4 regions of the Vibrio hyugaensis genome follow, and region 2 is predicted to be linked to each of the others. Evidence: predicted binding sites of a transcription regulator. Region 2 holds the regulator's gene; each other region holds the start of a gene.
The links. The regulator PurR, encoded in region 2, represses purine synthesis genes. The targets are predictions, from matches to a motif close to TNANGNAAACGTTTNCNTNA.
Positions count from the first base shown of each region.

Region 1: C1S74_RS22670 (formate--tetrahydrofolate ligase) is a predicted target of PurR. The motif match lies at 3,890-3,909, and genes of this name have one in related genera.
Region 3: C1S74_RS04605 (inosine/guanosine kinase) is a predicted target of PurR. The motif match lies at 5,272-5,291, and genes of this name have one in related genera.
Region 4: C1S74_RS07530 (NCS2 family permease) is a predicted target of PurR. The motif match lies at 4,469-4,488, and genes of this name have one in related genera.

Region 1 covers NZ_CP025795.1:1,235,811-1,243,367, reverse strand. The annotation lists gene C1S74_RS22680 (chitinase C-terminal domain-containing protein) at 1-415, shown strand, start outside; gene glgC (glucose-1-phosphate adenylyltransferase) at 505-1,761, opposite strand; gene C1S74_RS22670 (formate--tetrahydrofolate ligase) at 2,075-3,823, opposite strand; gene C1S74_RS22665 (inosine/guanosine kinase) at 4,061-5,365, opposite strand; gene C1S74_RS22660 (CreA family protein) at 5,496-5,969, opposite strand; gene C1S74_RS22655 (hypothetical protein) at 6,181-6,690, shown strand; gene C1S74_RS22650 (HD domain-containing phosphohydrolase) at 6,762-7,557, shown strand, end outside.
Region 2 covers NZ_CP025794.1:1,038,340-1,045,896, forward strand. The annotation lists gene mukF (chromosome partition protein MukF) at 1-163, opposite strand, end outside; gene cmoM (tRNA uridine 5-oxyacetic acid(34) methyltransferase CmoM) at 166-957, opposite strand; gene elyC (envelope biogenesis factor ElyC) at 1,072-1,878, shown strand; gene torR (two-component system response regulator TorR) at 1,980-2,693, opposite strand; gene torD (molecular chaperone TorD) at 2,927-3,574, shown strand; gene purR (HTH-type transcriptional repressor PurR) at 4,018-5,022, shown strand; cyclic di-GMP riboswitch class I at 5,302-5,391, shown strand; gene C1S74_RS05410 (TfoX/Sxy family DNA transformation protein) at 5,508-6,098, shown strand; gene C1S74_RS05415 (TVP38/TMEM64 family protein) at 6,218-6,907, shown strand; gene C1S74_RS05420 (putative signal transducing protein) at 6,907-7,224, shown strand; gene C1S74_RS05425 (alpha/beta fold hydrolase) at 7,262-7,557, opposite strand, start outside.
Region 3 covers NZ_CP025794.1:857,037-864,593, reverse strand. The annotation lists gene C1S74_RS04640 (DUF2878 domain-containing protein) at 1-174, shown strand, start outside; gene C1S74_RS04635 (chalcone isomerase family protein) at 134-718, shown strand; gene C1S74_RS04630 (DUF3833 domain-containing protein) at 718-1,254, shown strand; gene purB (adenylosuccinate lyase) at 1,496-2,866, opposite strand; gene hflD (high frequency lysogenization protein HflD) at 3,020-3,637, opposite strand; gene mnmA (tRNA 2-thiouridine(34) synthase MnmA) at 3,648-4,790, opposite strand; gene C1S74_RS04610 (hypothetical protein) at 4,981-5,250, shown strand; gene C1S74_RS04605 (inosine/guanosine kinase) at 5,367-6,671, shown strand; gene C1S74_RS04600 (H-NS family histone-like protein) at 6,806-7,213, opposite strand.
Region 4 covers NZ_CP025794.1:1,487,566-1,495,122, reverse strand. The annotation lists gene C1S74_RS07545 (succinylglutamate desuccinylase/aspartoacylase family protein) at 1-1,047, opposite strand, end outside; gene C1S74_RS07540 (DUF3332 domain-containing protein) at 1,378-1,917, shown strand; gene C1S74_RS07535 (aminoacyl-histidine dipeptidase) at 2,002-3,474, opposite strand; gene vcdP (small protein VcdP) at 3,936-4,022, shown strand; gene C1S74_RS07530 (NCS2 family permease) at 4,510-5,799, shown strand; gene gpt (xanthine phosphoribosyltransferase) at 6,104-6,568, shown strand; gene frsA (esterase FrsA) at 6,660-7,557, shown strand, end outside.

The sequences.
Region 1 (7,557 bases), on a different replicon from region 2:
CGGCGGTTTGGATGGCGTAATGCACCGCGTATCCTTCTCTCTACCAGCATGGAAAGATCTACCAGCGGGCGGCACTTACGAGCTTGATATGGTTTACTACCTACCAATCTCTGGCCCTGCTAATTACACGGTGATTTCTGGCGGTAAAGAGTTCGCGTTTAAGTTCGAGCAACCAGACCTACCAATTGGTGACCTAAACTCTGGCACTGGCGGTGGTGGTACTGAGCCGGGTACTTGTGACACTGCGGGTCTAGTTACTTACCCAGATCTTCCACAAACAGATTGGCAAGGTAACCCAAGCCACGCAAACCAAGGTGATAAAGTGATTCACAATGGTGTGGTGTACCAAGCAAATTGGTGGACAGCATCTGAGCCAGGTAGCGATGGTAGCTGGGCGACAGTATGTAACATCTAATCCGTTTTAATCGGTTATGGGGAAGCGCGCGATGTAAATCGCGCGCTTTTTATTATGGGAGATTAATAGTGTTACCAATGGCGAGTCAGTTAGAATTCATACCCCTCAGGGATAACCACGATGCCTTTTTCCGATACGTGGAATCGCTTTGCATCCTCGATCTTGTTCATACCGATTTGAGTGTGTGGTGGGATGCAAACATGTTTATCGATAATACAGTTCACGAGTTGGCAGCCTTCGCCTACTTCAACATCATCAAAAATAATGCTGTCCACGACCGTTGCGCTGTCTTGAATACGCACGTTAGATGCAATAACAGAATGCTGAACAGAGCCACCAGAGTTTATGACGCCATTAGCAATGATTGAGTTAATGAAAATACCCTCATTGCCAGTAGCAGAAGAAACGGTTCGTGCTGGTGGAAATTGGGCTTCATAGGTTCGAATGGCCCAATTGGGTTGGTACAAGTTCATCGGTGGAACGGGTTCTAACAAATCCATATTTGCTTCATAGAAAGAGTCAATCGTACCCACATCGCGCCAATAGCAGTCTTTGTCAACCCGGCCTTTGCTGCCACAAAATTTGTACGCGTAAACCGACTCGGTATCAATGAGCTTAGGAATGATATCTTTACCAAAATCGTGGCTCGACTCTTCGAGTTGCGAGTCTTGTTCGAGAGCCTCTTGCAATACATCCATATTGAAGATGTAAATTCCCATCGATGCGAGACTCTGTGTCGGATCATCAGGCAGAGTAGGTGGGCTTTCTGGTTTCTCGATGAAAGACTGCACCAAACCACTTTCATTTGTTCCCATCACACCAAAAGCGGTTGCTTCTTCTACAGGAACATCCATACAAGCTACAGTTAGTTTTGCTCCGTTCGATTTATGCTCTTCGAGCATTGCCGCGTAGTCCATTCGATAGATATGGTCGCCGGATAGAACGACGACGTACTTGGCATCATTACGGTCGAGAAGCCACATGTTGTGGTAAATAGCGTCCGCAGTGCCTTCGTACCATGCACCACCTTTGCGCATTTGGGGTGGGACAGCGGTAATGTACTCACCAAGTTCGGGATTAAAAACGGACCACCCATCTCTTAAGTGTTTTTGTAATGAATGGGATTTGTATTGAGTGAGAACTAATATCTTTCTTAAACCTGAATGAAGACAATTAGTTAGCGTAAAGTCGATGATTCGGTATTTTCCTCCAAAGGGGACCGCAGGCTTTGCCCTATCATCGGTCAATGGACTGAGTCGAGACCCCATTCCTCCAGCTAAAATTACGGCGAGTGCATCTTGCATAATATTCCCTTTCCCTTGTTCTTCGTGTCCTGAAGCAGCGATAAGCCTGAGGAGTTAGCCAACTGCTCGCGTGCTTATATTTGACGTTATGTAATGCTACATAACGCATTACAAGATTCGAGCCACAGAATTTTTCTAATAGAATCAATGCGCTTTGAACAAAATGGAAGGTTGGTTGCACTATATTAGGGAGTTAAGGAATATACCGTGCACTATATTGGTGAAAGGGAGGTGTGGAAGTAGTACCTTGGTGTTGGTTTACACTGTAAAGCTATTTAAAAACAGAGGATTAAGAGGAATAAATGGAAAAATAGGAGTGTTGAACACTCCCATTATATTTTTAAATTCGCATACCTTAAGAAAGGCCGATAATATTGCCTTGATCATCAAGGTCCAAATTCATAAATGCTGGTTTATCTGGTAAGCCTGGCATGGTCATAACATTACCTGAAAGCGCGTAAACAAAGCCAGCCCCTGCGCACAAACGCAGTTCTCGAATTGGCACGCTGAAGCCACTTGGTGCCGCTTTAATGGCAGAGTCGGTTGTGATCGACAATGGTGTCTTAGCAATACAGACCGCTAGGTTATCAAAGCCGAGTGCTTCAAAGTGTGCTAATTGTTTCTTGGCTTGCTCGCTCATGTCGATGGTTGACGCCCCATAACCCGCTTCACACACTACCATCAATTTTTCTTTTAGGGGCTGTTCTGGCGTGTAAAGGGGACGGAATGATGAGGGTTGCTCACAGGCTTCAACAACATGTTGCGCCAACTCAATCGTGCCTTCACCCCCTTGGCCAAATGCCGTGCTCACGGCCACTTTTACATCCGGATTGAAACGCTTAACCAATGATTTCAACTCACTAAGTTCTTCTAACGAATCTTGAGGGAATTGGTTAATGGCGACGACCGCAGGAATACCATATTTGTGGACATTGTTAATATGCCATTTTAGGTTTTCAAATCCTGCTTCCAATGCGGCTTGGTCAGGGTTAAAGATTGAATCCGGAATCGCCATGCCTGGGCGAAGATCATAATGACCCGAATTGGCTTTTAAGCCCCGGAGTGTTGCTACGATCACCACACAGTCCGGGGCTCGATTCGCAGCCGAAGCTTTAATATTGCATGCTTTCTCGAAACCCATATCAGAACCAAAACCTGCTTCAGTGACAACGTAACTAGAAAGTTTTAGTGCAATTTGATCGGCAATGATAGAGGAATTGCCATGGGCTATGTTGGCAAAAGGGCCAGCGTGAATTAACGTAGGTACACCTTCCAACGTTTGCATGAGTGTTGGGGCAATGGTGTCTTTTAATGTGACAGCCATAGCTCCTGCGACTTGTAGGTCTTCCGTTGTAATCGGTTTGCCTTCTAAGTTGTAAGCGACAACAATCCGACCTATACGCTGGCGTAAGTCGTTTAAATCTTTTGCAAGCGCGAGTATCGCCATCAGCTCGGAAGCGGCAGAGATATCAAACCCTTCATCACGCTCAAAACCGTTAATGGTTTTACCTTCTTCGTTCAGACCAATTTTCACCATACGCAGTGCGCGATCGTTATGGTCCATAACACGTTTCCACGTGATACGCTCAACGTCGATTTTAAGCGCAGTTAAACCCGTTCGTGCTTCAAATGCCTCATAGCCTTCTCGTTGTTCATGGTAAAGACGTGCATCCAATGCTGCAGAAGCAAGGTTGTGTGCTGCGGTAACAGCATGAATATCGCCTGTGAGATGAAGATTTAGTTCGTCCATAGGGGCGACTTGAGAGTAACCACCGCCAGCTGCACCACCTTTGACTCCAAAGACTGGCCCCATTGAAGGTTGGCGAATGCATGCCATGACCGATTGGTTAATCTTGGAAAGGCCTTGCGATAAACCAATAGTGGTGACTGTTTTACCTTCACCAAGAGGGGTGGGCGTGATTGCTGTAACCAATACCAATTTACCGTCTTGATTTGTATGAAGGCGTTGAAGGCACTGGGGGTGAACTTTGGCTTTATATTTTCCGTGTGTATCAAATTCGTGCGGTAAAAGGCCTGCGTTTGCGGCAACGGTAGCGATGGAAGATAACGGTGTGTTTCGGCAAATTTCAATATCAGACTGCATGGATACTCCAAAAAAATGGCTAACACGTAGCGAGCAACATTAGCCATCTGAGCTGCGGCCTTGTTGTTGCGCAAACGTTTGCGCGAGAATAATACTGGTAAAAAATAAGGTGTAAAGCAGTTCGTGCGCCTTAGCGTGCTACATCATAACAAAAACCACTAATTACTGCGCTAGATCAAAACAAAAAGGCCACCAAATGGTGACCTTCGCATATTTATTGCTCTAAGTACTTGGTTCTTATCGATCCCAGTAGGTCTCTTCTAGACTATCTTCGCGCTCTGGTAGCGCACGTGATAGACGAGGTGAGTGCTGTGTCAGTACTTCGTAGCTTACGCGGTTTGCGTATTTACAAATTTGCGATAGAGAAGAGTAGGTTAGGCAACGTACTTCGTGTTTCTCTGAGTTTGGCACTTCTTTATTGTGAAATGAGTTAGCTGCCATGTCGTGCAACAGTGCAGAGAGCGCAGCGTCGCCAGCACCATTCGTGTTTTTAATCTCAAGTGGGCCGCCAAGGTATGGACCAATATGAGAGTACACTTTCATTGGATTTTGGCAGTCGTCTTTACGCATTGCACGGCTAAACTCAAACTTGTTGAAGTCTTCAATTGAGCCTTCAAGAATATCGTGAGTGGTTTCACGCTTCACTTTTTCATCCGTGTAGCCAGCCATGTAAAGGCCATCTGGACCAGCAGTGCAAAGAACAAGGTCCACCCATTCCAGAGCTTTGTTTGCAGCAGCAAGCGGATCATTCTCACCTGTTAACGCTGCTCCTTCTTCCTCATTCATTGCGACAACTGATACGTTCTCGCGAATGTACTCTTGCCACCATTTAGCGTTACCTTCGATAACGTATTTAGTGCCTAAAGTCAGTACCACAGGGACTTCGTGTTTCTTTGCAAACTCGATAGCGCGTTGAACGGCTTGCGGCATCTGGTCTTCTTCTTTACCCCGCATTAGGTAAGAAGAAACCACAAGAGCAGAAGCTTTGGTAAATACTTCTTCCGGGATGCTCTCTGGAGAGAGCTTGTTCATATGACCTTCATTGATTGCGAACGTACGTTCACCATCTTGAGTGATCAGTGTGTAACAGCGACCAATCGGACCATCTACGGTTTGTAGGTGGTTCAAGTTCATACGAGAAGAGGTGCGGCATAAGTAGCGGTATGCGAATGAACCTACTTGGATGTTTTTAGACATCACACCAAGAAGTACGGATTTACTGTCTGCAAGTACCGAGTAGTTGTGAAGCGTGTTGCCGATTGTGTCACCAGGGTATTGGTGCGTAATCAGGCCTTGTTCAACGAGCTCTTCGTACAGTGCATCAGCTTTACTCTCTTCAAGAACGAGAGAGTGACCTTTACTTAGGTTGTATTTTTCTAAAAACGCATCATCTACACGCGCTTCGATATCTACGATGGTTTGACCAACACCGACAACCGTTGGGCGGTACAATTTAGGTGCTTGTCGAATTTGGTTTACTAATGGATCTCGAGCGTGAGTTGGGAAGTAGTGTTTAGATTTTCGCTGACCAGGAAACTTCATGCTTGTTCTTGAGTGAGAAAAAAAGAGGCGGGATTGTATCACAAAATTTTGAAAATCGTTCCGTTTTATTGCAAAGAAATTTGCCCGCTGAAAAATTCAACGGGCTGCTGTTTTTACAAACAATTTAGACTTAATTTGTTGGATTTACCGTCGGTTCTACGTACGCTTTTGTTCCATAAAGAGGGACAGTAGACAGGCTGTGTTTGAAGCTGCCTTCCGTTTCTTTGGTCGTGTAAGACAAGTAAAGCAATGTTTGGTTTTCTGGATCGTAGATACGACGTACTTTCATGGTTTTGAAGAAGATACTTTTTGACTTCTTAAAGACCACCTCGCCCGATTTACTCTTGTCAATTTTTGCGATCATCTCTGGTGTGATATCACCCGTTTGACGACATGAGATGGAGCTGTCACTTGGATCAGACAAGCTTAGGTTTGCTTCAATAGAGGCAATATGACAAGTCACACCGGTAACGACCTCATCTTGAAGATGACCGATTTTGATGTCTTTCATTGTGAACATACCCAGTGAAACATCCCCAACTTCGTTATCGCTACATCCAGCTAATACCGTCACCAAACCCAAAGCAAGCAAGCTTTTTTTCATTTTTCATCCCTTAAATAGGCAAATTGATCGAATCAATTTATCAGACGTACGCAGTTAAAACAAAATTTGGCGTTCCCTCAGGAGTTTAGCTAGGTTTGTAAGAGGCTTCATGCTAATGTACCGCTCCATAACGGGTGACGCCTATATTTCTAATCAAAGTCCCGTCTTTACTCGCTGCCAATGAATAGCGTGTAGCTCTGAAGGTAATAAAATGAACGAACAACAGTTAGAAAGTATTCAACGTAAAAATGCATGGCTACATGACTTGGTGGAGGTCGAGTTTCCAACTAAGGAAAGCTTAGAAGGACGAGCGACTTACTTTCGTGGTCTTGAGACGCAAGAATACCAAGTTATGGGCAAATCAGGGTTACTCGATAGTTACAACGCGTTAGGCAAAGACGATATTTTCCTTGTTGATTTTCATCGCCTTACTGTGATGTTTTCTATCCTTCAGTCACAGCGTTGGGCGGATAAGCACGACCAAGAAATGATCATTGAGTACCTGACTCAAATCATTTTGACCCCAGACTTTGAGTTATATGTTGGCTTTAAAGAAGGGGAAGCGGTTGGTGCTGCCATTGTTAGCCTGCACCAAGAAAACACGCTGATCTCTGATGTCGCCGTTTCTCAAAGTTTGGATAAATCGCAGTTTGTTGCTGATTTAGCAAAAAAATTGAACGACGATCAAAAATTATGTGAAACAATAGTCTTAGAAATTTGATCAATGTCGGACCCTTCGAGGGATTCGACATTTAATATGTGCAACAACATTTTTTCTCGGCTGGGTAACACATGGTTAAGCGTTTGACGCGTTTATTGGCTCTATTTTTGTGCCTAGGGACGGCCGCAGTCAATGCTGACGAATCTGATTGGGAAATCAAACGAGTACTGGTTCTGCATTCGTATGAACCTTCATATCAATGGACCAATGATATTCAAAATGGTATCGAAGAAGGTTTCGAACAAGCCAACAGTGAAGTTAAGCTGTCTATAGAATATCTCGATGCCAAGCGTGTTCATTCTGATGGCTATTTTCAAAGGATGGCCAACTACTTGCAGCTCAAATACCAAGACTACAGGTTTGATGGCGTTATCATCTCCGATGACGCAGCACTTCAATTTGCAAAGCGTTATTTACCCAATGGCGAGCGTTCCACACCTTTAGTTGCGGTTGGCATCAACAACACGCGAGCAACGTTAGATACCTTAAGCACTTTCGGTAGCATCTTATTCGAACAAGATAAAGTTATCGAAAACATCAGACTCATCATTAAATTACGACCGCAGATAAAGAATTTGTATTATCTAGCGGACAGAAGCATGACGTCTGAATTGGTACATACTCGCGTTGTTGAGGAGATGAGTAAGTTTCCGCAAATCAATCTAGTCGAACTTCGCGATGAGACATTGGCAGACGCCGCACAACAACTCGCACATGTTAGCCCAAATGATGCAGTACTTCTCACGCACTTCAATACGGAAGCCGCTCAGGGGCACTATCACTCTTATCAAGAAGTGGCACATGTTATTGGCGCTAAAAGTGTTGCGCCTGTATTTGTCTTGTGGGAAATGTACCTAGAAGAACCGG
Region 2 (7,557 bases):
CTTCACCCAATTCTTCATCGAACCTTTCATTACTTAGTACGGCGATGGCAATCAAAAACGCCAGTCGCTCAGTGGTCAGGTTCAACGAGAAATCGTGCTGCTTAACCCAGCCAACCAACTCATCGATTGGTTGCTCTGCAGCATTGAGAGTCATCTCACTCATCGTTATTCCTGTTTATCGTTCTTCTTAGCCCACACGTGGATATAGCGGCCTAATGAGAGGTATGGCTCTTGTCGACAAAGTTGTTTTTCTAACGCCAACACATCTTCAAACTCGTAATCGCCCATGTATTGCATATTGCCTATGTAATCACTAAAGGAACGAATACCAGATTTACCACAAATACTAAAACCAGAATCTTCTATCCATTGATAGACCTCTTCGGGTTTTAGGCCTTTTTGTGGCTGTAGTTTAAATCTTTTCCGATGAGGCATGCCGTCTAAAATATGAGGAATGTTGCCACAAACCACATTTTTATAGACTAAGCCGTGGTGGTTATAGAACATAACCGATGCAATGCCCCCCGGTTTGACCTGCTCCAATACCGTTTCGAGTGCCTTTTTTGGATCAACGAGCCACTCCATCACAGCATGGAACATGACAAGATCCACCTGCGCGTCCATATGCTCGCCAATGGATTGGACAGGTGAATGAATCAGGCGATACTGCTCAAGCAAACCGTTTTTTTCAATATCCTGTTTCGCTAGTTGCAGCATTTCCGAAGATAGATCACATAAAGCGACGTGATGTCCGAGCTTAGCAAGCTTTTGCGACAATTGTGCTAAGCCACCTCCGGCATCAAGTACTTGGAGGGCTTGATGGTCGGCGTCTAATTCACTTAGAATCTGTAGAAAATCTTCCCACACAATGATTTGGCGGATCTCCCCTTTATCGGAGCCGTAAATATTTTTTGCAAATTTGTGGGCGATATCGTCGAAATTGCGGTCTTCTGTCACTTCTGCTGAGTTATCATAACGGATTGTGCCGCTATTCTGGCACAAGGAAAGCAGGAATAAAGAGGGTTATCCTCATTTTTATTATCAATTGATGTTTTTTCGGACTATTTATGTATGTTTGAGCTGAAAAAAGTAATGTCAGCCTTGCTGATGCCATTACCAGCATTGCTACTGATAGGCTTGTTAGGTCTTGCTCTCATCAGTTTTACCACTAAACGTAAAACTGGCTGCTTTGTTGTTCTTTTCTCTTTTGTTGGCATCTTCCTTGTTGCCTTCCAACCCGTTTCAACCAAGCTTCTTATGCCTCTAGAACGCGAGTACAAAGCGTTTTTGCCGGTTCCTGGCACTGTGGACTACGTTATGGTTCTTGGTAATGGACACGTGGTAGATGATGAAATACCACCAACGTCTCAACTGAGCCGCACCGCTTTAATGCGTTTAACTGAGGGTATTCGTATTTTGCGTATGTACCCAGGTGCGAAGTTAATCCTTTCCGGTTACGCAGGTGGCTCTGAAATCAGCCATGCTCGTATGATGGCGAACGTAGCGCTTTCCCTAGGTGTCGCAAAATCCGATATTATTTTATTAGAGGATGCCAAAGATACTTGGGAAGAAGCACGCCAAGCTGCCGCGTTTGTTAAGCAAAAAGACATTGTTTTAGTGACTTCAGCCAGTCACATGAAGCGTGCTCTTTATGAATTCAACGCAGCGGGCATTAAGCCAATCCCAGCCCCAACGAACTTCATGGCGATTGATGATATCGAACAACCTTGGCAAAAGTACGCGCCAAAAGCTCGCTACTTAGAGCAAACTGAACTGTATTGGCATGAATACCTTGGCGGGTTATGGCAAAAACTGCGTGATAACGTAGGTCAAACACCGATGGTTGAAGTTGAAGATCCTGAAGTGGCGCAGCCATAGAAGGCTTACCAATCGCAGATGAAGTCCATCATCGCTAAATTGCAGAATTGCAGACACAAAAAAGGAGAGCCTATGCTCTCCTTTTTCTTTATCGCTATGAATTAGTCACCCGCGAACATGTAGCCTTCACCGTGAACTGTCACAAAGATTTGTGGGTTCTTCGGATCAAACTCCATCTTAGCGCGCATGCGTCGAATCAATACATCAATAGTACGATCGTTTGGCGCATCCACTCGGTGGCTGATCATATTCAAAATACGTTCGCGGCTTAGTACCTGATTTGGGTACGATGAGAGTGCGACCAAAAGCTCATATTCAGCTTTGGTTAGTTTCACTGGCTCACCATTGCGGCTGAGAGCACGACGTTGAATATCAAACGTCCACTCACCGAAACGTACAATGTGTTCTTCATTAGTGTCGTTCGCGATTTTTTGTGAACCATTGCGAGCCGCAGAAATGCGCCACAACAGGTTCTTAACGCGAACCAATAATTCCCTTAATTCAAAAGGCTTTGTCACATAATCGTCCGCACCCATTTCTAGGCCAACGATTTTGTCAATGCTATCCGTGCGTCCTGTCACTAATATGATGCCGATATCTGATTGGCTGCGTAATTCACGCGTAAGCATAAGACCGTCTTCACCGGGCAGGTTAATATCCAGCATGATAAGGTCCACATCACCACCTTGAAGCACTTCGCGCATTTCTGCACCGCTTTCTGCTTCACTGACTTTGTAGCCTTCATTTTGGAAGTAGCCCGCAAGCTTACTACGAGTTACAACATCATCTTCTACGACTAATACGTGATAGCTCATTTACACCACTTTCTGTCTTTTTTATTTTCCAAGACGTATTCTATTCATAACTAGTAACATTTCTAGTCATAGATACATTAAAAAGCAAGATTTTGCGATTTTATTGATTCAAAGCAAGCTTATTTACAGCCATTCATAAACAAGCACATTTTCCCATAATGGATAACAATTATAGTTACTGCTATTCATCTTAATTGTTTACACTTAGGGGAGAATCATTCAGGAGCAAAAAAATGCAAGAAGTGAAAGCTTTTAACGAAAAACGCGCAGAGATCTATTGGTGGTTTTCTAGTCTGTTCGCAAAAGAACTCACAGAGAAAGAACTAGAAGCTTACCAGAGTGTGGAAATTCGAAGCTTTTTAGCAGGTTTAGGTGAAAATGAATCACTGAAGCCAGCCGTTGATACCCTTGTTGACGCACTCAACCGCCTACAAGACCGAGAAGATGCGCAATTAGAACTTGCTGCAGATTTCTGTGAGCTTTTCCTGAAAACAGAAAAGCATGGCGCATTACCTTACGCATCTATGTACATCGGTGAATCTGGTCTTTTAAATGACAAGCCAGCAGAAGAGATGGAAAAACTGATGGCCGATTTTGGTGTTCAGGTTGATGAGAACCTTAAAGAGCCAGCTGATCACTTAGCGGTTGAACTGGACTTCTTAGGTAACATGATCATCCGTTCTAACGAATTAGAACAAGACAAACACATGGAAGAAGCGTTCGAGAAACAGAACGACTTAATCCAAAAGCATCTTATGTCTTGGTTGCCACAGTTTGCTGCGAAATGTAAGCAATTCGACGAATTTGGTTTCTATGTAAGCGTTGCGCAACTATTAATTGCATTTTGTAAACTGGACAGCACCTACCTTCTTGGTGAATAATTGCCGCCAATTTCAGGGAGCTCGCAAGCGGGCTCCCTATTTTATTCGTTAATTTTTTAATCTAGCACATAGAAGCCCTTTCCATTTAGCAGTTAAAATGTGACCTCAATAGCGCAAAACACCTGCTGAAAATATTGCTAGTGTGCCCACATCAGTCTAAAATGTGAGCGCAAACGATTAAATACGACTTATATGTAAACCGCTGAAATATGGCGGTTTTTGTGTTTTATTAACAAGATTGCTGACTAATTCCTCACTTATATAAGTAAGGAACATGAGATTCAGCAACAAATGTTGCTACAAACCTTTTTATACCGATTTCGGAACAACCGCTGCCTAATTAATTGAACCTTAAACTTCAGATATGGTTCAATTCGCGCAACATACTAAGCGTAAGGTTGTATTCACTACGGTATTCAGTAGCTCGATACAGGACATCATTTATGGCCACTATAAAAGACGTTGCTCGCTTAGCCGGCGTTTCTACCACAACAGTTTCGCACGTAATCAACAAAACGCGTTTTGTTGCTGAAGCAACCCAAGAAAAAGTAATGAAAGCGGTTGATGAACTAAATTACGCGCCAAGTGCAGTTGCACGTAGCTTGAAGTGTAACTCAACTCGCACTATCGGTATGTTGGTAACGCAATCGACTAACCTTTTCTTCTCAGAAGTTATCGACGGCGTTGAAAGCTACTGTTACCGTCAAGGTTATACACTGATCCTATGTAATACTGGCGGTATCTACGAAAAGCAACGTGACTACATTCGCATGCTAGCGGAAAAGCGCGTAGATGGTATTTTGGTGATGTGTTCTGACTTAACGGAAGAGCTGAAAGAGATGCTTGACCGTCATTCTGATATCCCGAAAGTAGTGATGGACTGGGGCCCAGAGAGTTCTCAAGCGGACAAGATCATTGATAACTCTGAAGAAGGTGGCTACATCGCAACAAAATATCTGATCGACAATGGTCACACTGATATTGCTTGTTTGAGCGGTCACTTCGAAAAAGCCGCATGCCAAGAACGAATTGCAGGTTACCGCCGCGCAATGGCAGAAGCAAACTTAGTAGTAAATGAAGATTGGGTACTTGAAGGTAACTTTGAGTGTGATACTGCCGTGCTTGCTGCTGACAACATCACTGCAATGGAAAAACGTCCTACTGCGGTATTCTGTTTTAACGATACCATGGCGCTTGGTTTGATGAGTCGCTTGCAACAAAATGGCATCAAAGTACCGGACGATATCTCGGTAATCGGTTATGACAACATCGAGCTAGCGGAATACTTCTCGCCACCGCTAACGACCATTCACCAACCAAAGCGTCGTGTTGGTAAAAATGCCTTTGAAATTTTGCTAGAACGCATCAAAGACAAAGAACACGAGAAGCGAATTTTCGAAATGCAGCCAGAAATTGTAGTGCGCAACACAGTTAAGAAACTAAACTAAACCTGCCTATAATTTTATAAAGCGCTCTTGTGGGCGCTTTTTTATTGCCTAAAAATAACATTCCTCAAACATTTCAGTGTGTCAATATCTACGTAAGCTTAGATAAGTTGCTGTTTTAATTGGACGTAGCCTATTTCCTACATCAACCTTTTGTATGACAAGGGATCGTTCCCAAATATGAAACCAAGCACACCAAATAAACACTATTAACTGAACCAATATCACACTTTTATATTTGAAACGTGATGTTAATTCAATATACGAAGTATTCTCAAAGTGTCACGCACAGGGCAAACCATTCGAAAGGGTGGGACGCAAAGCCTCCGGCCTGAACCATCTTATTAGATGGAAGGTAGCGGGGTTACCGATGGCAAATATGCATTAAGTGAGTTTACCCTTTAATGACATTGTGTCTGCATGCATTTGCTAATCTCTCGGACCTGATTTTTGGTGGCGTAATATTAATTACACCGAGATAACACATCATGGATAAACCGATACTCAAAGACTCAATGAAGCTGTTTGAGGCACTTGGTACTATCAAGTCGCGCTCAATGTTTGGTGGCTTCGGGCTTTTCGCCGATGAAACGATGTTTGCACTAGTTGTAAATAACCGACTTCATATTCGAGCTGACCAACAAACTTCATCTGACTTCGAGACTCAAGGACTAAAACCGTACGTCTACAAGAAACGTGGTTTTCCTGTGGTTACGAAATACTATGCTATTTCTGATGACCTATGGGATTCAACGGATCGCTTGATTGATGTTGCAAAGCAATCTCTCGAGACTGCCAAGCAAGAAAAAAAACAACAAGCAAGCACCAAGCCTAATCGATTGAAAGACCTTCCGAATCTGCGCCTAGCAACTGAACGTATGTTGAAGAAAGCGGGCATTGACTCTGTGGAGCAATTAGAAGAAGAAGGTGCCCTGAGCGCTTACAAAGCAATCCAAGATACGCATGCCTCTACGGTAAGCCTTGAGTTGTTGTGGGCGTTAGAAGGTGCAATCAACGGCACCCATTGGAGCGTCGTCCCTCAGTCTCGCCGCGAAGAACTGATGAGCGCACTGTCTTAACACGCACTATCAGCATGACATTGAGTAAAAACCGCAGTTTTCATACTGCGGTTTTTTTTTGAAATTTTTTCTTCTCTTATTCTGTCTTATTATTTAAGAAGCCAAATGGAGTAATTACGATGAATAAGAAACTAATTTTAGGACTGATCCTGCTCGCCACCATTCTCTTTTTAGGGGTAAATTTTGGCCAATATCTCACCTTAGAAAATGCCAAAGCACAACAAGCAGCACTAAATACGTTCATTGACCAAAACTTTGTGTTTGCTGCGGCGACTTACTTCTTAGCTTACATCGCAATCACCGCCTTCTCTATTCCGGGAGCCGCCGTTGTTACCCTGCTCGGCGCTGCCCTATTTGGTTTTTGGACCAGTTTATTATTGGTGTCTTTCGCCAGCACCATCGGCGCAACTATTGCATTTTTGAGCAGCCGCTATCTATTACGCGAATGGGTACAAAGTAAATTTGGTAATAAACTTAATGCTATTAACCAAGGTGTCGAAAAAGACGGTGCGTTTTACCTATTTTCACTACGGTTAATCCCAGTGTTCCCGTTTTTCTTGATCAACCTCTTAATGGGGTTAACACCGATGTCTATCAGCCGCTTCTATTTAACAAGCCAAATCGGCATGCTGCCTGGTACTGCCGTTTACTTAAATGCGGGCACTCAACTAGCCACTATCGACAGTCTTTCGGGAATAGTGTCACCAACCGTATTAGCGTCATTTGCTCTGCTTGGTTTGTTCCCTATTATCGCTAAATGGGTTATGAATAAGGTCCGCCCTGCTCAAGTTCAAAATGGAAACGCTTAATGAAAATCTTCATCGCTAAAAACCCTGCGGAAGCTCATATCGTTTGTGAGCTCCTCAAAACCGAGCAGATACACTGTGAAGTAAGAGGCGAAGGTATGTTTGGGTTGAAGGGAGAGTTGCCCTTCAGCGATGATACAGACCCGTATGTTTGGCTTTTACATCCGGAACAGCAGTTAAAAGCGTCTGCGATTGTTGAAGACTATCGACAACAAACAGAGCTTACTTACCAAGACTGGCAATGTCCGCAATGTTCAGAGCAGAATGAGGGACAGTTTGGTGCTTGTTGGCAATGTGGATATCAAATAGGGGAGCTATGATGGCTCCCCTATCTTTTTAGATCGGTTCTCAAATCTATTAAGCCGCTAGGCTTTGCTGCTTAATAAACTCAATAGAGTGTTGATTAAAATCTTCTGGGCGCTCTACGTTGCATACGTGGCCACAATTTGGAATTTCACGTAATGAGCTGAGCTTGTGCACCGCAACCATTTCTTTTACTGGTTTAATGAACATGTAGTCTCTATCCCCCATTAGGTACAGCGTCGGAATAGGCAACTCTTTATCTTTAAAATACTTCATCAACGGATTTACATCCGCCGCCAGCGTGAACCAACGCTTAAACTCTTTTTGACATAACTTCTTTGCTTCACGAA
Region 3 (7,557 bases), 180 kb from region 2:
GGAGGAACAGCGAGCTACTTTGCTGGTTACAAGCTCCAAGCCGTTGAATTTGGATTCAACACAAGCATTACCCTCGCAATTTTGTTTGTCGAATGGTGTTTAGTAATGCTTTTGATACTCAGGGTATACGGAAATGAAAAGCTTGAAGAGAAATTGGAAACAGAACCTGACTAACAGTTTGTTGATGACGGCTTTACTTTTTGTGATGCCTTCACAAGCTCAGATGATTACAGGAACAAGCGCTTTACCGATGTGGCAGCAGTGGCAAACGGTTGGAGAAGCACAACTTACTTGGTTCGTTTTTGATGTTTATAAGTCAACCTTAAAAGCACCAGACGGACAGTATCTCGTTTCTAATGACATTTCTCCTCACCCATTTGCGCTCGAAATTAATTATCAAAGAGACATTAGCAAGCAGCAACTTCTTGATGTGACGGATGAACAATGGCAAAAGCTTGGTTTCACGCAAGCTTACCGTCAGGCTTGGATCTCTGAATTTGACACCATGTTCCCTAACATCAAAAAAGGCGATGAGCTTACCTACCTCACTGATGGAAAAACAGGGCAACTTATCTATCGACAAGCGGGCAGCAAGCCTTATCAGATAGTTGGTTATGTTAAGGATGAGGGACTTAATGATGCGTTTCTTTCCATTTGGTTATCACCAAAAACTGAATTTCCTAAACTTCGTAAACAACTTATTGGGCAGGTAAGGTAGTGAAAGTACTAAAGCGTATCTTAAAAACTTCGATTGTCGCAGCGGCAACACTGCTTGGCGCATGTTCTGCTGATATCGACAATTACCAACCCGCTACTCCAGCCTTCGATTTGTTCGGCTATTTCGAAGGTGATGTCAAAGCATGGGGGATGGTGCAGGATTACACCGATAAGCAAACGCGTCGCTTCGAGGTCGATATCGTCGGTACAGTGAAAGGCAATGAGCTAACACTGGTGGAAGATTTTGTCTTTGATGATGGCGAGCTTGACCAGCGTATATGGGTCATTACCAGACTCGAAGATGGTACTTATCAAGGGAAAGCGGACGACATTATTGGTGTAGCGACCGGTAAAGAGACGGGTAATGCGCTGCAATGGCAATATGACTTCGAGTTGAAAATGGATGATTCAACTATCACGGTGTCGTTTGATGATTGGCTTTACCGCCAGGATGAAATGCACGTGTTTAATCTCACCAAGATTAAGAAATTTGGCGTTGAAGTAGGGACGATTACTCTTTTCTTCCAGAGGCAATAGAAATAAAGAATCGAGATGCGGGAGCGCTTCGCTCTAGAAACCGAGAGTGAGGAACTAGTATTTTAGTAAAGGCAAGCTTAACTTTGGAAGTGTTGGCAAAGATGCCTTTTGGATGGATATAATCGAGTCTTATCCCTTACCCCGAATCGTAGCGTTCTGTAGGGCGAAGCCTGTTACCCCTAAAATAAAGAAAGGGTTGACGCTTTCACGTCAACCCTCACGATTTTTGGAATTCCGAATCTTACAGCTTGTCTGTCAGCTCGATTGCTTGACCGATATAGTTAGCTGGTGTCATCTCTTTCAGGCGTGCTTTCTCGTGCTCAGGAAGCTCAAGACCGTCAATGAAGTTACGCATTGCTTCGCCGTCTACACGTTTACCACGAGTCAGCTCTTTTAGCTTCTCGTATGGCTTCTCGATGCCGTAACGACGCATTACTGTTTGCACTGGCTCTGCTAGTACCTCCCAGTTCTTGTCGAGTTCAGCAAGAAGCGCTTCACGGTTTACTTCTAGCTTGCTGATGCCTTTTAGCGTTGAAGTGTAAGCGATGATTGCGTAGCCAACACCAACGCCAAGGTTACGTAGAACCGTAGAGTCAGTAAGGTCACGTTGCCAACGAGAGATAGGCAGTTTCTGTGCTAGGTGACCGAATACTGCGTTCGCAAGGCCTAGGTTACCTTCAGAGTTTTCAAAGTCGATTGGGTTAACTTTGTGAGGCATTGTTGAAGAACCGATCTCACCAGCAATGGTTTTTTGCTTGAAGTGGCCTAGTGCAATGTAACCCCAAACGTCACGATCGAAATCAATCAGGATTGTGTTGAAGCGTGCAACCGCATCGAATAGTTCTGCGATGTAATCGTGAGGCTCGATCTGAGTTGTGTAAGGGTTCCAAGTTACGCCTAGAGATTCAGTGATGAACTCTTCAGAGAACTGGTGCCAATCTAGCTCTGGGTAAGCTGAAAGGTGTGCGTTGTAGTTACCTACCGCGCCGTTGATTTTCGCAAGAATTTCGACATTTTCGATTTGCTTGAATTGACGCTCCATACGGTACGCCACGTTTGCCATTTCTTTACCCATTGTAGATGGAGAAGCTGGCTGGCCGTGTGTACGAGACAGAAGTGGGATGTCGCGGTATTCAACAGCAAGCGCTTTGATTGCGTCGATTAGGTTGCGAATTTCTGGAAGAATCACAGTTTCACGCGCTTCTTTAAGCATTAGAGCGTGTGATGTGTTGTTGATGTCTTCAGAAGTACATGCAAAGTGGAAGAACTCGTTTACTGCGTGCAGTTCAGGAACGTCTGCTACTTTCTCTTTGAGGAAGTACTCAACCGCTTTAACGTCGTGGTTAGTTGTACGCTCGATCTCTTTGATACGGCGTGCATCTTCTTCAGAGAAGTTTGCAGCAAGGTCGTCTAGGAATTGGTTTGCTTCTGCGCTAAACGCTGGCACTTCTGCAATTTCAGCAGTAGCAGCAAGCTTTTGTAGCCAGCGGATTTCAACGATAGTACGGTACTTAAGTAGACCGTACTCACTGAAAATTTCGCGTAACGCAATTGTCTTGCTTCCGTAACGACCGTCTACTGGTGAAACAGCAGTCAATGCTGACAGTTCCATGATGTTCTCCTGAATTGGGTTTCTAAATTTCGTGAGCTTTATACCAATAACTGTGGCAATTGTCACGAATATTGCGCAAACGTTTGCGCGGGATTTGTTTTGGTAGAAAAAAATGAGCTCGCGATAAACGCGAGCTGCTTATTTATTACCTTATTACATACGAGCAAGAAGAATTTGTGCTTGCTCGACCATCTTTTTGCGTCCAAAGATTAAGTGGCGACGTTTACCGCCAACTTGACGCCAGAGTACTGCACTACGAATACCTGATAACAACAACGCGCGAACTTTGTGTTGGTTAGAGGTTTGTTGCAGCACGGATGGGGTACCGGTAACTTGAATGCGAGGGCCGATAGGGCTAACAACATCCAAGTAAATGCTTGCTAGGTTGCTGATCATTTGATCGTCCAGCAATTCAAAATGTTCCGTTTGACGCTGAGCCATTTGGATACGGTCACCAAGTTGTGACATTGCATCGTTGCGGCCTGTTAGCTTGCGCTCTAATGCCATTAGGCTAATGATGTAGCGAGTAACTTCACTCCCTGACGGGGTGCTATCAATCCCTTTCACTAAGCACTCAAGACCCAGCTTTAAGTCGGATTCACGACCAAAGACACCAATAGTGTTCGCTGGGTTTGTATTGATAATGGCGTTAATTGACGTTTCAAAGGCATCTTGATCACAATGTCCGTTTTTCGCTGCCTGTTGAACCAATGCAACAGCTTGGCAAATGCCTGCGAAAGCGATAGTACGGTCATAAAGTGTATTCGCCACGTAACGACTCCTAAGCTTGAGAATATTTAATGCGTTGCTCGATGATGCCGCCACCTAGGCACACGTCATCTTTGTAGAACACGGCCGATTGACCTGGAGTCACGGCAATTTGTGGTTCGTCAAAGATCACCTTAATGTTCTCATCATCGATAGGGATGATTGTACAAGGAATATCTTCCTGACGGTAACGTGTTTTCACTGTGCACTTCATAACATCGCGAATTGGCTCACGATCTACCCAGTGAAGTTGTGATGCAAGTAGACCTTCTGATTTTAGCATCGGGTGGTCTTTACCTTGTACCGCAATCAAAACATTACGCTTTAGATCTTTCTCGCCAACGAACCATGGGTCTTCGTTACCGCCGCCGCCTTTACGTCCACCGATGTGAAGACCTTTACGCTGACCAAGCGTGTGGTACATCAGGCCTTGGTGTTGACCAATCACTTCGCCTTCTGGTGTTTCAATGTTACCAGGTTGCGCAGGTAGGTATTTACCGAGGAACTCAGTGAACTTGCGCTCACCGATGAAACAAATACCCGTCGAGTCTTTCTTCTTCGCGGTGATTAGATCTTGCTCTTCCGCAATGCGGCGTACTTCTGGCTTCTCTAGGTCACCAACAGGGAATAGGCTACGAGCAATTTGCTCGTTGCTTAATGTGTACAGGAAGTAGCTTTGATCTTTGTTGCCATCTAGACCACGTAGCATCTGTGGTTTCTCCTGTTCTTCACCAGGTAAAGCGTTCTCTGGGAATGAACGACGTACGTAGTGACCCATTGCAATGTAATCTGCATCAAGCACTTCATCAGCGAATTCTAGGAATGCTTTGAACTTGATTTCTTTGTTACAAAGAATGTCTGGGTTTGGTGTACGACCAGCTTTGTATTCAGCTAAGAAGTACTCAAATACGTTATCCCAGTACTCAGCAGCAAAGTTGATGGTGTGTAGGTGAATGCCCAGCTTGTCACATACTGCTTGAGCATCAGCAAGATCTTCTGCTGCTGTACAATATTCTTCGTTGTCATCTTCTTCCCAGTTCTTCATGAACAGGCCTTCTACTTGGTAGCCTTGTTGCTTTAGAAGATACGCAGAAACAGATGAATCAACGCCGCCGGACATACCGACGATGACTTTCTTTTGGCTGTTATCAGACATTACTAAACACCACTTAAATAAACGGGACGCAGATTCTAACAGAATCCACAGACCGGTGACAGATCCGAGATCGAAATCACACTTCGATTTTGGCTTAAATTTATCCAAATACGAACGTGAGAGTTAAATTCGATAAGTATAGAAGGGTTATATATGGCATAGTTGGCAAAAATCCAAGAGGAAAAATCAAATGACTGAAGAAAACCAATTTATGCAAGAAGCTGAGTTGATTGAAATTGTAGAGAATCAACTTGAAGACGGTAACCCTATTAAAGTCAAAGAGACGTTAATGCGTTTGATGATGACTGGTACACCACGTGAAGATGCGGTTGCGATGATGGCGTGTGCTATGTCTATCGAGATTTTCGACGTGATGAAAAATGAAGGTGAATTCAATCTAAAGCGCTATACCGAACACCTCGAACAGCTGCCTGATTTGGGTTTCATGGAAGGCGAATAGAGCGTTAGAAAATAAAAAGCAGGGTGCAAACGTTTGCTATAATCGCTTTTATTGCTGCTTTATTGTCAGCGGTATAGAATCCGTTCTCCTTTTCATCCCTTACTCAGACTAACAATATGAAATTTCCTGGACAACGCAAATCGAAGCACTATTTTCCTGTTCATGCTCGTGACCCATTGGTGAGCCAAGCACAAGAAAGCAAAAAGATGACGCGCACTCACATCATTGGTATTGATCAGACTCTGGTTGATATTGAGGCGAAAGTTACAACGGATGTGATTGAAAAGTACGGTTTGAGTAAAGGACACTCGTTGGTAATTGATGACGCAACAGCAGAAGCGCTTTATCAACAATTAAAAGAAGAATGCCTAATTACCAATGAGTATGCAGGTGGCACGATTGGTAATACGCTACACAATTATTCTGTGTTGGCAGATGACCGCTCAACGCTTCTGGGTGTAATGAGCCAAGATATCAAAATCGGCAGCTACGGTTACCGTTATTTATGTAACACATCAAGCCGCATGGATCTGAACTACCTACAAGGTGTTGAGGGTGCAATTGGTCGTTGTTTTGCTCTTATTACTGAAGACGGTGAACGTACTTTCGCTATCAGCGAAGGTCAAATGAACCAACTTCACCCAGACAATATCCCTGAAAAGATTTTCAAGAGCGCGTCGGCTTTAGTACTGACTGCATACCTCGTTCGTTGTAAAGAAGGTGACCCAATGCCTGAAGCAACGATGCGTGCGATTGAATACGCGAAGAAACACGATGTACCTGTTGTATTAACGCTAGGTACCAAATTCGTTATTCAAGATGACCCTACATTCTGGCAAGAGTTTATTCGCGATAACGTTTCTGTTGTTGCAATGAATGAAGATGAAGCGGAAGCATTAACGGGCGAATCTGATCCTCTAGCAGCATCGGATAAAACGTTAGATTGGGCTGATCTAGTGCTTTGTACTGCTGGTCCTGTTGGCCTATTTATGGCGGGTTACACTGAAGATAGCGCGAAACGTGAAACTTCTTTGCCATTACTTCCAGGTTCTATTGCTGAATTTAACCGTTTCGAATTTAGTCGCCCAGCGAAGAAAGATACGTGCGAGAATGCAATTAAAGTATATTCACATATCTCTCCATACATGGGTGGCCCAGAAAAAATTAAGAACACCAATGGCGCAGGTGATGCGGCATTGTCTGCGGTTCTTCACGATATGGCGGCAAATAAATACCACAAAGAAAATGTGCCTAACTCAAGCAAGCACAGCAATGAGTATTTAACTTACTCTTCATTCTCTCAAGTTTGTAAATACGCAAACCGTGCAAGTTATGAAGTGTTAGTTCAACACTCTCCACGTCTTTCTCGCGGCCTGCCGGAGCGTGAAGATAGTTTGGAAGAAGCATACTGGGAACGTTAATTAATCACGTTGAATTAGGTAATTCCTAGCATACGAAAAAATGGCGCATTCCAAATGCGCCATTTTTGTATCTACTTACAGATAAATAAAAAGGTTCCCATTTGGGAACCTTTTTTAATTTCATAAATCTTTTATTAGATTAGGAAATCGTCTAGAGATTTACCTGCATCAAGTTGCTCTTGGATTGATGAAGGTGTACGACCTTGACCCGTCCAAGTTTTTTCTTCGCCGTTAGTGTCAGTGTACTTGTACTTAGCTGGACGAGGAGCGCGTTTAGCTTTCGCTTTAGTCTTCGTTTCGCCAGATAGTGCACTGATTAGTGCTTCAACGTCGATACCGTCTTGAGCGATTTGCTCAGCGATAGCTGCAAGTTTTGCTTCTTGCTCAGCAAGTGCTGCGCGGTCAGCTTCTTCAGCTTCTTTACGCTCTTCAACAACGATAGTTAATTTATCTAGAGCTTCTTCCAATTGTTCTAGAGTCAGCTCACGAGAGAATGCACGAAGGCTACGGATATTTAGAAGTGTTTTAGTCAGCTCTGACATAACGATTCCTATTAATAGGTTAAAAGGTTCAACACTAGTTATCGATACGATTAATTAAATGCTAAACGAGAAATAAAACATAGAGTCCTTATATTTAACTTTATCTTTCTCATATGTGCAAATGCTAATTCATGATTTAGATTAAATTTCTTGGTTTTTTTCTTAATAAAGCAATATTAATTTACAGATATGAATTCTTAATTGAGTTTAACCTCAGTTTTTTCATTATAGATACTGCGTTTTTCTCGATTAGTGGTTTCTTTATTTATATGTTGAATTCTATTTCTCTCAATCTGACAGGAAAGTAGGAAAAGAGGGAAAACCGAATGTCATATTTCTTTCAT
Region 4 (7,557 bases), 450 kb from region 2:
TTGACCTGTTGTCACTTGGTCGACATCAAACTCAGTCAGCTCTTCAATGTAGCTTTCTACTGTTTGCTCAACCACATCATCGTCTTGCTTGAAGTAGGCAATATGGAAAATAGCATCACCTTCATTAACCAGTGGCAGTGTTTGTTGACCAATCACGATACCGCCTTTTGGTGCCAGCAGCTCTAGTTCGTCATGGCCTAGAGGTGAGCTGATGTAAGCAAGAGTTTCACCTTCTTCCACTTTATCACCCAAGTTCACTACAGTACGTAGGATACCGTTGCCCGATGCGCGAACCCAGCTGGTGGATTTTGCGATAATAGGCTCTGGTAGCTTTTTGCGGCTCGCACGTAGCATGCCGATAGCCTGCATCACACGTTGCACACCTAGTACACCAGCACTGATCGACAATGGATCAAAGCGCAGCGCTTCACCTGCTTCATAAGTCAGTACAGGAATGTCGCACTTCTCTGCTTCACTACGTAGAGAGCCATCACGTAGAGCAGAGTCTACGATCACTGGGGTTGCAAATGCTTTTGCGATGCGCAGTGTTTCTGGGTTGCTCAAGTTAGCGCGGATCTGAGGTAGGTTCGTTCGGTGAATCGCACCCGTGTGAAGATCCAGAATATAGTCACAACGCTTAGCAATGTTGTTGAAGAACCCATGTGCCATACGAGAAGCCAACGCGCCTTTTTCACTGCCTGGGAAGCAACGGTTTAGATCGCGACGGTCTGGCAGGTAGCGAGATTTATGGATGAAGCCAAACACGTTAACGATAGGCACGGCAATCACAGTTCCTTTTAGTTTTGCAGGGTCCAGTTGGTTGATCATCTGACGAACGATTTCTACGCCATTCAGCTCGTCACCATGGATTGCTGCGTTTACCATTAACACCGGACCTTCTTGTTTACCGTGGATAATTTCCACAGGGATAGAAAGAGGAGAGTGTGTGTAAAGCTGCGCCGCTTCAAATTCGGTTTCTAATCGTTGTCCTGGTTGAACTTGGTGTCCTAGTAGCTCAAACACCTTGCTTTTTTTACTTCTGGCCATAAACCATCTCTATCGAATACGTTAGCAACAATGTAACAACTGGTTCAAAATCACACTAATCATTCTTCTTAATGTCACGAACAATAATTTTTATTGAAAAGATTAAAAATTCACCAAGTGTATGGCTTGTGTAAGTACATTTGGGAAATTCTTGTGTTAATTGAGTAGCTGTACGCTGTGTTTTAAATTGTTATATTCATCACAAAAATAAGACTGTGTTAAATTTAATACTAATATTTTTTTCGAGAAAAACTGTCTTTTACCTAAGGTTTTTATCCGCTACTATCCCCGCCGAATTTTTGACCTAATACTATCTAACTAGAGGTTTTGATGAAAAAGGCAATCGCTAAAATTGGCGCACTAACTGCTGTAGCAGTTTCTCTTTCTGGCTGTGTAGGCAGCAACGCTGTAACGGGTTACGTTATGGGCTTCAACTTGAAAGCTGTTGATAACCGTTACGCTCGTGGTGGTCTAAACATGCTAATGGCGCCAGTTTACGGTGTTGCTATTGCGGCTGACTACATCGTGTTCAACTCACTAGAGTTTTGGACTGGTAAAAACCCGCTAAACGGTAAGCCACACATCTTTGACAAGAAGATGGATACTTACATCGACGTAAACCACCAGTTAGATAAATCTCTAACCACTGCACCTGTTGGTCCTCTAACGAACAATCGTGTTATCGAACAAGGTCAAATGCAACAGCTTGACGAGAACACAGTTCAAATGGATATCACTTACAACAACGGTGAGAAAGCGACGCTAATGGGTGTTCGTGAAGGTGACTTTGTGACTTACTACATCGATGGTGAAGTGGTTGCTAAGACTTCTATGGATGAGCTAGCGGCATACGCGCAAACTCGTGCATAGTTTGCGAAGTGCTTTTAATAGCAAACTCGCAATAAAAAAGGGTGCCTCGGCACCCTTTTTCGTATTTGTCGTATCTGGTTAAGATTACGCTTTTTCTGGAATAGCTTCTAGAAGTGCAACCATTTGATCCCAGAACAATTGAACGGTATCAATCTTCACTTTCTCATCTGGAGAGTGAGGGAATTTGATGGTTGGGCCGAAAGAAACCATGTCCATAGTCGGGTAAGGTTCTTTAAATAGACCACACTCAAGACCTGCGTGGATAACCATGATGTTCGGCTTGTGACCGTAGATGCCTTCGTACATATCACGGAAAATTGCCATGATTTCTGAGTCTGCATCTGGTTTCCAACCTGGGTAAGCGCCAGAGAACGCGATTTGCGCGCCAGCTAGCTCTGCTACTGATTGAAGCATGCCTTCAACTTGGCTACGACCTGAATCGATCAGCGAACGAATTAGACAAAGTACGGTGACTTTATTCTCTTCTGTTGTGATAACGCCAACGTTAAGAGACGTTTCAACCACGCCTTCAACTTCATCACTCATGCGCATTACGCCGTTTGGACAAGCATTCAATGCAGCGATGAAACGTTGTTGGTCTGCAACGGCAAACACTTGTGCATCTGTTACAACTTCTTCGTTAAAAGTGACGATATCTGTTTCAATCTTGCCAAGCTCAGTTTTTAGTAACTCAGTGTAGAAGTTGAACAGTTCTGCTAGTTTATCTTGATTTTCTGCTGGTAGAGCAACGGTAATGAAGGCTTCACGAGGGATAGCGTTACGTAGGCTACCACCACGGAACTCTACAAGACGAAGATCTAATTCTTGTGCGTGACCCGCTAGGAAACGACCTACAAGTTTGTTTGCGTTACCGCGACCAGTGTGGATGTCACAACCAGAGTGACCACCTTTCAGACCTTTCAGTGTAAGCTGACGAGTTACAAAGCCTGCAGGGATTGCATCACGCGTGATATCGAAAGTCATTGCACCGTCGATACCGCCCGCACAACCCATGTATACTTCGCCTTCTTGTTCTGAGTCTGTGTTTAGAAGAATGTCACCTTCTAACCAACCCGCTTCAAGACCGAATGCGCCAGTCATGCCAGCTTCTTCATCAATCGTTAGCAGAACTTCAATTGGGCCGTGTTTGATTTCAGTAGAAGCGAGAACTGCAAGACAAGAAGCCATACCAATGCCGTTGTCAGCACCTAGTGTTGTTCCTTTCGCTGTTACCCATTCACCATCGATGTATGGTTGGATAGGATCTTTAGTGAAGTCGTGATCAGTATCTTCGTTCTTTTGCGGCACCATGTCGATGTGCGCTTGAAGAACCACGCCTTTCTTGTTTTCCATACCCGGTGTTGCTGGCTTTTTGATAAATACGTTGCCAGTTGGATCGCGGCGTACGTCAAATCCCTGCTCTGTTGCCCAAGTCACAATGTACTGAGCTAGTGCCTCTTCATGTTTAGAAGGGTGAGGGATTGAACAAATCTTATCGAAAAACTGCCAAAGTGGAGCAGGTGATAAGGTACTGATTTCAGAATGGAATTCAGACACGGAGGACTCCTTTTGATGTGCTTTGCCAAATATAAACCGTAAATTTAATAAGTGTTTAGCAGTAAATGCTAATCCGGTTTCGGCTTTGAATTGTTTTCAGCATACCACCAGAAGGGCGCTACTAGTAGATGTGGATAAAAGGATTTGCCCTTGAACTGTCACAGTTTATGAACACACAGAAATACACGAATGCAACTCAATTAGTATCAATTATAAGATTGGTTATTTTTTAATTTACTAAAGTGTAATTTAATTACAGTTAATTCTTGATGAAGATCAATTTATCAATATTTTGTGATTTCTGTCACTAAAATGCTTGTAATTAAATTTCTTGGTGGTATATTTGTAACCAGCTTCTGAGAGAAGAATGAAATGCTCAAAGGATGAGTCCGTTTGTCGCCTCCAAGGAACCGAGAAATCAACCAAATTAACAGTATTAATTGATTTAGAAGGTGATATTTATGAAAGGTTTACCAAGTGCAATGTTCTGGAACAGCAAATCTGTTTACACCGGTAACTTTGTATACCCAACAAGCTTTGGTTACTAATTGAAGCCAACGCATGTGACTCGAACAAATTTGTTCACCCCTATAAATTGGAATTTTTTTTCAGTGCATAGTGCTGACATGATTCACCGCCACTCAAATTGAGTGGCGTTTTTTTATCTCTCGATCCTGAACGTTGACTGATTTCTCACCGCTAAGCACCTATTCTAGGTTTGCTTCCCCAACTTATTTCATTTGCTAACCAAATTCGTGAGTGTTTTACGCTCAAAACTCCATGTTTCTGTTTGAAAGTTTAATACATTGTTCAGTTTGCACTCGTTGTCTTACTTGAATGCCTTAATTGTTAGTTATTGTTTATTAAGCTTTAAATTTTAATCGCGTTTGAAACGCTAGCGAATCGGTTTCATATCCAAAGAAAAAAATCGCATTAGAGTGAAAATTCTATCTGGAATTTGTTATTTGATAACTTTATAATTCGAGCCAATCGATTACGCAACCGTTTACTTTTTACCCTTTACAGGATTCGATCATGCTCGAAAGGCTATTCAAACTTAGTGAAAATGGCACCAATGTGCGCACTGAGATCATCGCAGGTGTTACTACCTTCTTAACCATGGCTTACATTATCTTCGTAAACCCAGCAATCCTTGCAGATACTGGTATGGATCGTGGTGCTGTGTTCGTTGCGACGTGTCTTGCTGCGGCTATTGGCTGTTTCATCATGGGCTTAGTAGCAAACTACCCAATCGCTCAGGCTCCAGGTATGGGCCTAAACGCGTTCTTTACCTACTCTGTTGTGTTGGGTATGGGTTATACGTGGCAAGTCGCGCTAGCAGCAGTATTTGTGTCGGGTCTACTATTTATTGTGTTGAGTGTGTTCAAGATCCGTGAGTGGATCATTAACTCAATTCCACTTTCTCTTCGTACAGGTATCTCTGCAGGTATCGGTCTGTTCCTTGCGTTCATCGCACTGAAAAATGCCGGCATCGTAGTAGATAACCCAGCAACGCTAGTTTCAATGGGTAACATCACTTCGCTACCATCTGTACTTGCGGCTATCGGCTTCTTTATGACTATCGCGCTGGTTCACCGTGGTGTGAAAGGTGCGGTTATGATCGCCATTTTGGGTGTGACAATTCTTGGTCTTATCTTTGGTGACGTTCAATGGGGCGGCATCATGTCGACACCACCAAGCATCGCACCAACCTTCATGCAGCTAGACTTCTCTGGTCTGTTCGAAGTTGGCATGATCTCGGTCGTATTTGCTTTCCTATTCGTTGACTTGTTCGACACTGCGGGCACGCTAGTTGGCGTTTCACAGAAAGCAGGTCTAACTGACGAAAACGGCAACATTCCACGTCTAAACAAAGCGCTACTTGCTGACTCAACAGCAACATCAGTAGGTGCTCTACTAGGTACATCTAACACGACGTCATACATTGAGAGTGTTTCTGGTGTAGCAGCAGGCGGTCGTACTGGTCTAACGGCTGTGGTTGTTGGCGTATTGTTCCTTCTGGCTCTGTTGTTCTCGCCACTAGCAGGTATGATTCCAGCTTACGCAACATCTGGTGCGCTATTCTATGTAGCGATCCTAATGCTTTCTGGTCTTGTTGGCATCGACTGGCGTGACCTCACAGAAGCTGCGCCAGTTGTGGTTACTTGTTTGGTAATGCCTCTTACTTTCTCGATTGCAGAAGGTATCACGCTAGGTTTCATCGCTTACGCTGCTATTAAACTGTTCAGTGGTAAAGGCCGTGAAGTATCGATGAGTGTGTGGGTGATGTCTGCTATCTTCATTGTGAAATACATGGTCGGTTAATTCCAACGATTGAAAAAAGCCAGTGCGAACTCGATTCACACTGGCTTTTTGTTTGTGGATAATTTTTAAAGTAATTCATCCACTTCTCCATTTTGTATTGTTCACCGAATACGATTTTTCTGCGTAATAGGCAGAGAATTTTGATATCAGCGTTGGTATTAACGATGTGTTTCGGTAGAATAATCGTTTGCGTAGCTTGAAACCCCCATTTCCTCTGGTGTGGAAAGTTTAGCGAGATGAGTCCATTTCAGCGCCATCAGCTAGACAGAGGGGATGCATATTTTGAAATTATTAGGTTATTACAATGAGTAAAAAATTCATTATCACTTGGGATGCGATGCAGTCTTACTGCCGTGAACTGGCTGAGAAACAAATGCCAGCTGAGCAATGGAAAGGTATTTGGGCGGTAAGCCGTGGTGGCCTAGTTCCTGGTGCAATCCTAGCGCGTGAACTGGGTATTCGTCACGTTGATACTATTTGTATCTCTAGCTACGACCACGATCACCAGCGTGATATGACAGTAGTTAAAGCACCAGAAGGTGACGGCGAAGGTTTCCTAATCGTTGAAGACCTAGTAGATAGCGGTGACACAGCACGCAAGTTACGTGAAATGTACCCGAAAGCGAAGCTTATCGCAGTATGTGCTAAGCCTGCAGGTGTTGAGCTACTAGACGATTACGTAGTAGACATCGCTCAAGACACTTGGATCGAGCAACCTTGGGATATGTCTATCCAGTTTGCTGAGCCAGTAAATCGTAAGCAAAAATAAGTTTGCACCAAGAATATTGAGAAATGCCCCTTTATAGGGGCATTTTTTTTATTATTATTACAGCAATTGCCAATAGCTTAGAGTTCTTCCTATGTCAGAAGACGTCAGTAAAAACCTCTCAGAAACCTTGTTTGTTAAGCACAAGCAGGCGAAAGAAACCTCTGCACTTACTCAATACATGCCTACCAGCCAAACAATTCTTGATGAGCGAGAAGGGCAAGATGATCGTGCGTGGTATCGACACTTAAGACGTTTGCAGTGGACTTGGCAGGGTTTATCTCCAATCGAGATGGAAAGTACACTGTCTAAAATTGCGTCGTCGAAACATTCGCGTACGGAAGATAAGTGGTTAGATACAGTGATGGGTTATCACGGCGGTAACTGGACGTTTGAGTGGATAAAGCTTGGGATGGAACACCAACGCCGTTCAACCGAATTGAAAGGTGAAGATGCGGCGGATGAGTTGTTTTCCGCTTCGCTGTGTTTCAGTATTGCGGGCTACCCACATTTGAAGAACGATAACCTTGCGACTCAAGCTCAAGTGTTGGCCAATAAAGCTTACAACGAAGGCTCTGAGAAAACGCAATACACGATCAAACAGATCGAAGTACCTTATCAAAAGCGCAAGATCATTGCGAATTTACACTTGCCACGTACGGACAAGCAATTGCCCGTTGTGATGGTGAGTGCGGGTTTGGACAGCTTGCAAACAGACATGTGGCGTTTGTTCCGCAATCATTTAGCGCCTAAAGACATCGCAATGTTGACCATCGACATGCCGTCAGTGGGCCATAGCTCCCATTGGCCATTAACGGAAGATTCTAGTTGTTTGCATCAAGCGGTATTGAATGAGCTGTACAAACTGCCTTGGGTCGATCATTACAAAGTGGGGTTGATTGGTTTCCGCTTTGGTGGCAATGCCATGATCCGTCTTTCATTCGTTGAACAAGAGAAGATCAAAGCGTGTGTGGCGCTCGGTGCACCTGTAC